Regions from separate parts of the Actinoallomurus vinaceus genome, predicted to be linked through region 1. Evidence: predicted binding sites of a transcription regulator. Region 1 holds the regulator's gene; the other holds the start of a gene.
What was found. Region 1 encodes HrcA, which represses chaperone genes, less so after heat shock. Its sites were predicted from a motif close to TTGGCACTCTCNNNNNGAGAGTGCCAA; they were not measured.
Positions count from the first base shown of each region.

Region 2: the regulator HrcA is predicted to act here: its motif matches at 2,176-2,202, upstream of groL (chaperonin GroEL).

Region 1 covers NZ_BAABHK010000004.1:129,041-134,796, reverse strand. Annotated here, with positions in the region: gene ABEA24_RS15810 (DUF4870 domain-containing protein) at 3-644, opposite strand; gene ABEA24_RS15805 (DUF3097 domain-containing protein) at 747-1,568, opposite strand; gene ABEA24_RS15800 (MBL fold metallo-hydrolase) at 1,680-2,483, opposite strand; gene hrcA (heat-inducible transcriptional repressor HrcA) at 2,619-3,632, shown strand; gene dnaJ (molecular chaperone DnaJ) at 3,633-4,763, shown strand; gene ABEA24_RS15785 (MFS transporter) at 5,075-5,756, opposite strand, start outside.
Region 2 covers NZ_BAABHK010000013.1:191,135-196,890, reverse strand. Annotated here, with positions in the region: gene thrC (threonine synthase) at 1-519, shown strand, start outside; gene ABEA24_RS37065 (MoaD/ThiS family protein) at 516-794, shown strand; gene ABEA24_RS37060 (cold-shock protein) at 1,336-1,536, shown strand; gene groL (chaperonin GroEL) at 2,329-3,960, shown strand; gene ABEA24_RS37050 (SMI1/KNR4 family protein) at 4,146-4,799, opposite strand; gene ABEA24_RS37045 (HXXEE domain-containing protein) at 4,810-5,310, opposite strand; gene ABEA24_RS37040 (TetR/AcrR family transcriptional regulator) at 5,370-5,756, shown strand, end outside.

The sequences.
Region 1 (5,756 bases):
CCCTATCGCAGGATCGGCCAGGCGGCGATCGAGGGCAGGCGGTACCACTCGCAGCGGTTCGCGCCGATCGCGGCCTTGACGACGCAGAAGTACTCGATGGCCAGCACCGCGAGCGTGATGAGCAGCCCCTGTATGCCGATGAAGTAGGTCACGGCGAAGGCGGCGACGTTGCAGGCGGTCATCGCGATGGACAGGTTGAGCGCCTGGACCGCGTGGAAGCGCGCGAACCGCGAGGAACGGCCCTTGAGGAGGTAGACGATGGCCGGGGCGATAAACCCGGCGACGAAGATCCCGACGTAGGCCGGGACGGCCCAGCGTTCGTCCTCGTCCGTGACCGGCCCGCCGGTGGGCGTCGGCTCGCGGCGCCGCTTCGCGGGCTGGGGCGGGCCGTAGCCCGCGGCCGGAAGGGCCTGCTGCCCGTGCGGCTGCTGCTGATATCCGCCGTGCTGGTAGCCGCCCTGGTCGTAGCCTCCCGGCGCGTTCCCGGGCTGGGCGTACGGCGACGGCCCGTGGCCCTGGACCGGTGCCCGTCCATGGCCCTGGCCTCCGTGGCCCGGCCCGTACCCCTGGCCTCCCGGGCCGGGGCCGTAACCCGGTCCGCCGAGGCCGGGCCGTCCGTAGCCCGGTTGCTGGCCATAGGTCATTGGTGGCGTCCCTTCTAGCGGAACATGGGGAGATGTCGGTGGGTGACCGAAAGAGGTCGCAGTGTATGAGACGTACGCCGACGCGGGATGGTTGCGCCGTCCTCAGCCCCGTTGCGGGACGGTGACGAAGTCGATCAGCTCCTCGACCCGCCCGAGCAGCGCGGGCTCCAGGTCGGTGTAGGCGCGGACCCGGCCGAGGATCGCCTGCCACACCTCGCCCGGCTCGCCCCTCCAGCCGAGGGCGGCGATGACGCCTTCCTTCCAGGGCGTCCCGCGCGGCACCCGGGGCCACGCCGCGATGCCGAGCACCGACGGCTTCACGGCCTCCCAGATGTCGATGAAGGGGTGACCGGTGACGAGGACGTACGGCGAGGAGACCTCGCCGGCGATGCGGCTCTCCTTCGAACCGGCCACGAGGTGGTCGACGAGCACGCCCAGCCGGCGTTCCGGCCCGGGGCCGAACTCCTCGACGATGTCGGGGAGGTGGTCGACGCCTTCGAGGTACTCCACGACGACACCCTCGACCCGCAGGTCGTGCCCCCAGATCTTCTCCACGAGTTCGGCGTCGTGGCGGCCTTCGACGTAGATCCGGCTCTCCTGCGCGACGCGCGCCCGGAGGTTCGGTACGGCGATCGAGCCGGACGCCGACCGCGACGGCCCCGCCGCCCGTACGGGGCGGACGAGCGTCACCGGCTTGCCGTCGATCAGGAACCCTGCCTTGGTGAGGGGGAAGACCCGGCGCTTGCCGAACCGGTCCTCCAGGGTCACCGCGTCCTTCTCACAGGCGACGACCGCGCCGCAGAAACCGCTCGACGGGTCCTCGGCGACCAGGCCGGGCTCGGCGGCGACGTCCGGGATCTGCCCTTTCTTCGGGCGGCGCCAGTCGCCGGACAGAACGTCGCGTCCATAGTCTTTGCTCCGCACCCGTCGCACCGTACCGGTCACGAGCCGAGCGGGTGCGCTCACCCTGATCCCTTACCGGCCCGATCGTCCAGGCGGCCCGCCCCGATCCCGGGTTCGGATCGTCCGGGCGGCTCATCCTGATCCAGGGCGCGGGTCCAGATGATCGTGGCCGCGCCGGATCGCCTCGCGCAGCGTCTCGGCAGGGTACGGCCAGCCGCCCGTGGCGAGGGCCTCCTCGACGTCCAGCCCCGCGGCGTGCGTCTCCCGCACCCGGCGGGCCACCAGGTCGATCTCCTCGCGCTGGCGGGCCGCGAACGCCGGATCGACGGGCTCCCCGTGCCCGGGCACGAGCACGCCGTCCACGGTCCGCAGCAGCGCGGCCAGGGTGCCGGGCCACTCCAGCGGGAACGAGTCGCCGCCGTACGACGGCGGGCCCGACTGTTCGATCAGGTCGCCGGTGAACGCGCACCGGGCGTCGGGAACCCATGCCACGAGATCGCCGTCCGTGTGGCCCCGGCCGAAGTACCGCAGCTCGACGACGCGGTCGCCCAGGCCGAGCTCGGCGTGGTCGGTGACGAGGTGGTCCGGCGCGAGCAGGAGGTCGGTCTCGACCTTCTCCGCCCACCCGGGGAACTCGCGTGCCAGCATCGGCCGTACGGTGTGCGCCAGGTAGTCCGGCAACGACGCGTGCCCCCACCGCACCCCGGTGAAGGCGGCGTTGCCGAAGCAGTGGTCGAAGTGGCCGTGGGTGTTGACGACGATGGGATCCTCGACGCCGAGCCGCCGGACGTCGTCGCGTAGCCGCACGCCCTGTGCGACACTCGCGCGGGTGTCGATGACGACGGCGCCCGCGGCCCCGACGATGACCCCAACGGTCACGTCGAAGTCGGAATAACGGCGCTGGAAACAGCGTTCCGCAACTTCGTGCCAGGTCACAGGAGTGACTCTGCCACGCTCGACGCGAGAACGTGATCCACCGGCGTCTCCTCGTGTGTGCCGCCGAGCCGTACACTTGGCACTCAGAGGAGAAGAGTGCCAGATTGAAGGGCTGCGGACACGGGAGGTGAGTGCGTGCTCGACGATCGAAAGCTGGCCGTGCTGCGAGCCATCGTCGAAGATTACGTGTCCACCCATGAGCCGGTGGGTTCCAAGGCGCTGGTCGACCGGCACAATCTCGGCGTCTCGCCGGCCACGATCCGCAACGACATGGCGGTGCTCGAGGAGCAGGGCTACATCGCCCAGCCTCACACGAGCGCCGGACGCGTGCCGACCGACAAGGGATACCGGCTGTTCGTCGACCGGCTGTCCACGATCAAGCCGCTGTCCGCGGCCGAGCGGCGCGCCATCGAGACGTTCCTCGCCAACGCCTACGACCTCGACGACGTCGTGAGCCGTACGGTCCGGCTGCTGGCACAGCTGACGCGGCAGGTCGCCGTCGTGCAGTACCCCTCGCTGACGCGTTCGTCGGTACGGCACGTCGAGCTGGTGCCGATCGCGGCCCAGCGACTCCTGCTCGTGGTCATCACCAACACCGGCCGCGTCGAGCAGCGGGCCATCGAGACCCACGAGGACGTCTCCGACGAGGCCATCGCGCACCTGCGGGCGCTGCTCAACGCGCGTCTCGACGGGTGCTGGCTCACCGACGTGCCCGACGTCATGGCCGACCTGACGGAGCACGTGCCGGTCGGCGAGCGGCCCCTGGCCGCGACGGTGCTGTCGGTCCTCCTCGAGAGCCTCGTCGAGAAGCACGAAGAGAAGATAATCATCGGCGGCGCGGCGAACCTCGCTCGCGCCGACTTGTCCCAGAGCCTCCGTGACGTGCTGGAGGCCCTGGAAGAACAGGTCGTCCTGATGCGACTGCTCGGCGAGGCGGAGAACCCCTCCGGCCTCACCGTGCGGATCGGCACCGAGAACCCGCATGAGGGCCTGCGCACGACATCGGTGGTCGCCACCGGCTACGGCGCGGGCGACCAGGCCGTGGCCCGGCTCGGCGTGCTCGGTCCGACGCGGATGGACTACCCCGGGACGATGGGAGCAGTGCGCGCAGTGGCACGTTACGTCGGTCAGATACTGGCGGGGTCGTAAGTGGCGAACGACTACTACGCGACCCTCGGGGTGCGCCGGGACGCCAGCGCGGACGAGATCAAGAAGGCGTACCGGAGGCTCGCGCGCGAGCTGCACCCGGACGTCAATCCTGATCCGGCCACCCAGGAGCGGTTCAAGGAGATCACCCAGGCGTACGAGGTGCTCTCCGACCCGAAGAAGCGCGAGATGTACGACCTGGGCGCCGACCCGTTCGCGGCCGGTGCCGGCGCGGGAGCCGGCGGCTTCGGCGCGGGATTCCCGTTCAGCGACATCATGGACGCCTTCTTCGGCACCACCACCCAGCGCGGGCCGCGCACCCGGGCCCGACGGGGCCGCAACGGCACCGTGCGCGTCGAGCTGGACCTGTCGGAGACGGCGTTCGGCACCACGCGCGAGCTCACGGTCGACACCGCCGTCGTGTGCAACCACTGCTCGGGCGCCGGTACGGCCCCGGGCACGCACCCCGAGACGTGCGACATGTGCCACGGCCGGGGCGAGGTGCAGCAGGTCACCCGGTCGTTCCTCGGCCAGGTCATGACGTCGCGAGCCTGCCCGCAGTGCGGCGGCTACGGCACCATGATCCGCACCCCGTGCCCGGAGTGCTCCGGCGACGGCCGGGTCCGCACCCGCCGCACGATCAAGGTACGCATCCCCGCCGGTGTCGAGAACGGCACCCACATCCAGCTCGCCGGTGAGGGCGAGGTCGGCCCGGGCGGCGGACCGGCCGGCGACCTGTTCCTGGAGATCGTCGAGCGTCCGCACGCGATCTTCGAACGGCAGGGCGACGACCTGCACTGCACCGCCCAGGTCCCGATGACCGCCGCCGCACTCGGCACCACGCTGACCGTCGAGACCCTCGACGGCCCCGAGGAGATCGACATCCGGCCCGGCACCCAGTCCGGCCAGGTGATCCCGATGTACGGCCGGGGCGTCAAGCACCTCAACGACAGCGGCCGCGGCGACCTGATGATCCACGTGAACATCGAGACGCCGACCAAGCTCGACGAGGAGCAGGAGGAACTGCTGCGCAAGCTGGCGAGCCTGCGCGGCGAGGAGCGCCCGCCGGGCAAGTTCTCCCCGGGCCAGCAGGGCTTCTTCTCCCGCCTCCGCGACGCCTTCAACGGCCGCTGAGGTTTTTGCGAAGGCCCCGTCCGGACCGGACGGGGCCTTCGTCATCCGTGAGGGATCTCTGTCACGTGAGCGGGTCGCTGTCGCGTGGGCCGGTCTCCGTCACGTAGTCGGACACATAGGCGGCCTTCGTCACGCCTCCGTCACGCGAGCGGGTCTCCGTCACATGGGTGCGTCTCCGCCACGCGGGTGGGTCTGCGTCACGTGGGCCGGCCTGCGTCACGTGGCCGGTCTCCGTCGTGTAGGCGGGTCTGCGTCGCGTGGGCGGGTCGCCGTCACGTGGGTGGGTCCGCGTCACGTGGGCGGGGCTTCCGTCATCCGTGAGCGGGTGCCGCGGACCGGTTCTCCGGCTCCGGCTCCCGCTCCGGCGGTGCCTCGCGGGTTCGCATCAGCGCCGCCGTGACGATCGTCGCGACGAGCAGCCCCGCTGCGAGCCAGAAGGTCAGCCCGACGGCGTGCAGTGACGCGGCCCCGGATCCGCGGCCCGCCCGGGACCCCGTGGCCAGGGAGCGGAAGAAGACCGTCCCCAGCAGGGCGATGCCCAGAGTGCCGCCGAACTGCTGGACCGCGTTGAGCAGCCCGGCGGCCGACCCCGTCTCGTGCGGGCGCACCCGCGTGAGGGCGGTGGTGAAGAACGGCACGGTGAACAGCCCGTTCCCGATCCCGCACAGCCCCAGCGCGCCGAGCAACGCCCAGGGGTAGGCGCCCGGCCGGGCGCCGGCGTAGACGGCGACCGTGGCGAGGAGGCCGGCGAGCATGACGGCCAGCCCGGCGAACATCATCCGTGATCCGTACCGCGGCACCAGGCGCGTCCCCGAGACCCACGAGGAGATCGCCATGCCGCAGGACCACGGCAGCAGCGTCAGCCCGGCGGTGAGGACGTCGTCGCCCAGCCCGACCTGCACCTGCACCACGACGACCAGCATCAGCCCGTTCATCACGGCGAAGAACAGCGTCGAGGTCGCCAGCGCGGCCGGGAAGCCCCGGTCGCGGAAC
Region 2 (5,756 bases), on a different contig from region 1:
GCGTCCGGCTCCCAGCTCACGAAGATCGACAAGGCGTTCCAGGAGTTCATCAAGCTCGGCCTGGTCGAGGATCGGCCGTACAAGATCTTCGGAGCGCAGGCGACCGGCTGTTCGCCCGTCTCGGCGGCCTTCAAGGCCGGGCTCGACGTCGTCCAGCCCGTCAAGCCCGCCACGATCGCCAAGTCCCTCGCGATCGGCAACCCCGCCGACGGGCCGTACGTCCTCGACGCCGTGCGCCGCACCGGCGGAGCCATCGAGGACGTCTCCGACGAAGAGGTCGTCGACAGCATCGCGCTGCTCGCCCGCACCGAGGGCATCTTCGGCGAGACGGCGGGCGGTGTCACGCTGGGCTCCCTCCGCAAGCTGCTGGCCGGCGGCGCACTCGACCCCGAGGCCGAGACCGTCTTCATCAACTCCGGTGACGGCCTCAAGACCCTGGACGCGGTCGCCCCGGTGGCCGTGCCGTCCGCGAACATCGCACCCACCATCGAGGCATTCCGAAAGGCAGGTCTGGCGTGAGCTCGATCAGTGTCCGCATCCCGACGATCCTCCGGAGTTACACCGGCGGTGAGGCCGAGGTGAAGGCGGCGGGCTCGACCGTACGGGAGGTCGTCGCCGACCTGGAGGCCAACTACTCCGGCATCGCAGGGCGCATTCTGGACGACAACGGCAAGATCCGCCGGTTCGTCAACGTCTACGTGGGCGAGGAGGACGTGCGGTTCGCCGACGGCCTCGACACGCCGACCCCGGACGGCGTCCAGATCTCCATCATCCCGGCCGTCGCCGGCGGCTGAGCCCACCTCGGGTCGCCGCCCGGCGGCCCCGCCCCGGCAGCGGCGCCGAATGGGGCGCCGACCTGCCGTGGCTCACGCTCGCCGGCTTCGTCGCGGGAGTGGCCGCCTTGAGCGGCGCGTCATTCGAGGTCCGGTTCCGCGCCGGCCGGGGTGACGCCCCGTGATCAATACAAACCCGTGATCCCCGGCGGTTGCTGAGTCTCCGGACTCGGCGATCGCCGGGGATCTTGCGTTGGGCAGCCGAAACGACCGAGGTGGACGCTCCTACTCCGCTCTCCCGCGTGGTAATTCGGGCTCACGTATGCGGATTTATCGGTAGACGTCGCGAGTTCCGCCTACGGGGTTCTCTTTTTGACCGACATCGGCCGCCCGCACTTCTCGGGTAAAGGCTGTTCCACGGACGGTAGCCGTGTGTAGGGTCGGCGATGGCCGCCGAAGCCGAGTCGGCGGGCGATCGACGGGTTCCGCATTGGTCCGGCGGGCTCGAATCAGTGGCCGTGGCCAATGGTCGCGGGAATTGCCCTGGTGGGAGTTGTTGGGAATGGCGCAAGGCACCGTCAAATGGTTCAACGCGGACAAAGGCTACGGCTTCATCGCGGTCGACGGTGGCAGGGACGTGTTCGTGCACTACTCGGCCATCCAGTCGGATGGCTACCGCAGCCTCGAGCAGGGGCAGCGGGTCGAGTTCGAGATCACGCAGAGCGACCGGGGTCCCCAGGCGGACTCGGTGCGGGCACTCTGAGTCCCATAGCCTGACGGAGGCCCGGCGCTTCGGCGCCGGGCCTCCGACCGTCTGAACACGCGTACCCAGCCCCCTCCGCCGTTCCTCCGACCGTCCGAACGCCCGCGTCCATCCGGCTCCGACGTTCCTCCGGCCCTCTGATCGGCCGCTCGCTCGGCCCACCCGGCAGTCTGAACGGTTGCGGCGGCTTCCGGCGTTGGAAAGGCCGCAGCGGCTCGTGGTGTCTCAAGGGCTGGGCCCGGCCCCGCCCGTTCGGCCCTCCGGCGCCGTCTCCGTGCTCCGGCGTGCGCGCCGGTCGCCGGTGTCGGCGGTGGCTTGGCGGGCGTCGTTGAGCCGGACTCGGGACAGGTGGCCGCTGGGGGTGGGACCGTCGGCCGCCGTCCATCGGGTTCGTCGACGTTCCCGGTCGGCCGATGTCGGGTGACCGATCGGCGACCGGGCCGGCGATCCACGCGGGGCGCTCCCGGTCGTACGACGTCGGCGCCGCCCGTACGCCGGGGATGGTGAAGGCCACGGCGTGGCCAGCGGACCTGGCGTTATAACGTGCTGGGGAGGGTGCCGGAGCGAAATGGCGAGAAGTTCACCCTGGTGAGGGCGGACCGCGCTTGCACTCTCGGGGGCAGAGTGCTAAACAAGCGGTTGGCACTCTACTATTGAGAGTGCCAACGAAGTGATCGAGGCGATGAGGCCTCGTGCCCGGCGACGGCATGGAAGTCGCCGGACGTGGTCGTCCGTCGCGGGCGTCGACTCGATCCAGTGATAGCCACCCCGTTCCGGGAGGATCTGGAGCTTATGGCTGCAAAGATGATCGCGTTCGACGAGGACGCGCGACGCGGCCTCGAGCGCGGCATGAACCAGCTTGCCGACGCCGTGAAGGTGACCCTCGGTCCCAAGGGCCGCAACGTCGTTCTGGAGAAGAAGTGGGGCGCCCCCACGATCACCAACGACGGTGTATCCATCGCCAAGGAGATCGAGCTCGAGGACCCGTGGGAGAAGATCGGGGCCGAGCTCGTCAAAGAGGTCGCGAAGAAGACCGACGACGTAGCCGGTGACGGCACCACCACGGCCACCGTGCTGGCCCAGGCGCTGGTCCGCGAGGGACTGCGCAACGTGGCCGCCGGCGCCAACCCGATGTCCCTGAAGCGGGGCATCGAGTCCGCCGTGGAGCGCGTCAGCGAGGAGCTCTCCAAGATCGCGAAGGACGTGGAGACCAAGGAGCAGATCGCTTCCACGGCCTCCATCTCCGCGGGCGACCCCTCGATCGGCGAGATGATCGCCGAGGCGATGGACAAGGTCGGCAAGGAAGGCGTCATCACGGTCGAGGAGAGCCAGACCTTCGGTCTGGAGCTCGAGCTGACCGAGGGCATGCGCTTCGACAAGGGCTACGTGTCGCACTACTTCGTGACCGACCCCGAGCGTATGGAGGCCGTCTTCGACGACCCCTACATCCTCATCGTCAGCTCGAAGATCTCGGCCAACAAGGACCTCGTGCCGGTTCTCGAGCAGGTCATGCAGAGCGGCAAGCCGCTCGTCCTCCTCGCTGAGGACGTCGAGGGCGAGGCCCTGGCCACCCTGGTCGTCAACAAGATCCGCGGTGTCTTCAAGTCCGTCGCCGTCAAGGCTCCGGGCTTCGGCGACCGCCGCAAGGCCATGCTGCAGGACATCGCGATCCTGACCGGTGGCCAGGTCATCAGCGAGGACATCGGCCTCAAGCTGGAGAACACCACGCTCGACATGCTCGGCCAGGCCAAGCGCATCGTGGTGACCAAGGACGAGACCACCATCGTCGATGGCGCCGGCAACCCCGACGACATCGCGGGCCGCGTCAACGAGATCCGCGCGGAGATCGAGAACTCCGACTCCGACTACGACCGCGAGAAGCTCCAGGAGCGCCTCGCCAAGCTGGCCGGCGGCGTCGCCGTCATCAAGGCCGGCGCGGCCACCGAGGTCGAGCTCAAGGAGCGCAAGCACCGCATCGAGGACGCCGTTCGCAACGCGAAGGCGGCCGTCGAGGAGGGCATCGTGCCCGGCGGTGGTGTCGCGCTGCTGCAGGCGAGCGCCAAGGCGTTCGACAAGATCGAGCTCGACGGCGACGAGGCGACCGGTGCGTCGATCGTCAAGCGCGCGCTCGAGGAGCCGCTGAAGCAGATCGCGGTGAACGCCGGCCTCGAGGGCGGCGTGGTGGCCGAGAAGGTTCGCAACCTCGAGCCGGGCCAGGGTCTCAACGCCGCGACCGGCGAGTACGTCAACATGTTCGACGCGGGCATCATCGACCCCGCGAAGGTGACGCGCTCGGCGCTGCAGAACGCCGCGTCCATCGCGGCGCTGTTCCTCACCACCGAGGCGGTCATCGCCGAGAAGCCGGAGAAGGAGAAGGCTCCGGCCGGCGACCCCTCCGGTGGCATGGGCGGCATGGACTTCTAAGTCCGTCAACGCTAAAGGGGCGGTCCTCGGTACTGGGACCGCCCCTTTCGCATGCCCGGCCCCGGCCTTCCGGCGTTCGCGGTGCCCGGCGGCCGTACGCGAGGACCGCTCACCCGGTCCGGGACGGTACGGCCCGACTGCTCGCGGCCGGGCCGGCCGCTTCTGGGCACCGGCGTAGGGCCCGGTCACGGTTCAGACCCGCGATGCGTCCGCGTCGACGTAGGGGCCGGCCACCGCCAGTCCAGCCGTGCCTCCTCGTCGACGTACGGGCGGTGCCCCGCAGCGGTGCCGTCGTGGTCGAGGGCGTCCGCGATGTCGGCGAGCATCGCGGAGACCGTGGGCCAGACCGGTGGCGCATCGGCGCCCTCGATCCGGTCGTACGTCATCACGGAGCCCCGGAGACGGCCGTAGCGCAGATCGGCGAAGAGCACGATGCCGAGGCCGCTCGTGGCGAGCGGCAGCCAGTGCTGTGACCACCGGACGCCCAAGGTGCCGGCAGGGGCGCCGTCGACCTCCTCCGCCGTTCCCCAGCGCTCGTCGGAGCCGTCCCGCTCGGCGAAGGCGTTCACGCGGACCCGCTGGAAGCACAGGGCCTCCTCCAGCGGATACAACCCGTACACGGGCGGGATTAGGCATCCGGCCGTCGGTGCGTCCCACATGCCGTCGGCGGCACGGTAGAGGGCACGGATGTCGGCGGGAAGCGGGACGCCCACCGTCCATGCCGCGTCGTCGATCGCCTCGTCGGTCGCCGGGGGGTTCACGGCGGCGGCGGTCGTGGGCGCGTGCGCGTGCAGCCAGGTGATGATCCGATCCCAGGAGGATGCCACGTCCGTCGTCACGGCCGGAACGCTAGCGAGAACCTCCGACAGAGAACGCGCGGGCGGCGGCGACGGCGAGGGGAGCGCAGGCGAGTACGCCGAGCGCGACCGGCATCGTACGGCGCAGACCGCGCGGGGAGACCGCGCCCTCCCGTACGGCGCTCCGCAGAACCGCGACCCCGATCGGCAGGTTGAGGCCCACAGCGGTGACGAGGCCGGGCGCGTAGCCGCGCGCGGCGACGGCGGCGGGCACGTGGGGGAGGGCCACGTTGAGCAGCATCACCCCTGCCACGCCCGCCGGGAGGTACGGCTTCCAGGCGGAAGGGCGGCCGGTGGTTCCGACGGCGACGGCCGCCGCGCCGAGCCCGGAGATCACCGCCATGAGCCCGTTGAGGGCACCCTGGTCGAGTCGACCGGCCTGGTCGATCCGGCCCGCGAGGACCGGAAAGCGGCGCATGGTGAGCGCCTCCTCGGCGTTGTGCAGCGCGAACGCGCCCGCCAGTGCCCAGGACCACCGCTTCCATCCGACCATGGCCGTCTCCCTAACGAAACTATGAGTAGCGTAAATGGCGACTGGCATAATACGCAACCGTGAGTATCGGAAGACCGCGGGACGCGGCTCGGGACCGGGCGATCCTCGCGGCGACCCTGGAACTCCTCGCCGAGGGCGGCTACCCGGCCCTCCGCGTCGACGACGTCGCCCGGCGCGCCGGAGTGGCCAAGACGACGATCTACCGCCGCTGGCCGTCAAAGGGCGAGATGGTCCTCGACGCCATCGCCGAGCAGCTGGGCGACCGATCGACGGAGGAGACCGGCGACCCGCTGGAGGACCTGCGGCGACTGCTCCAGGTCACGTACGAGCGCCTCGCTGAGACCGTCGCCGGCCGGGCCCTCCCGGCCCTCTCCGCCGAGATCATGGCCGATCGCGCCCTCGCCGAGGAGTACCGACGGCGCTTCGTCCACCCGCTCCGTGAGCGC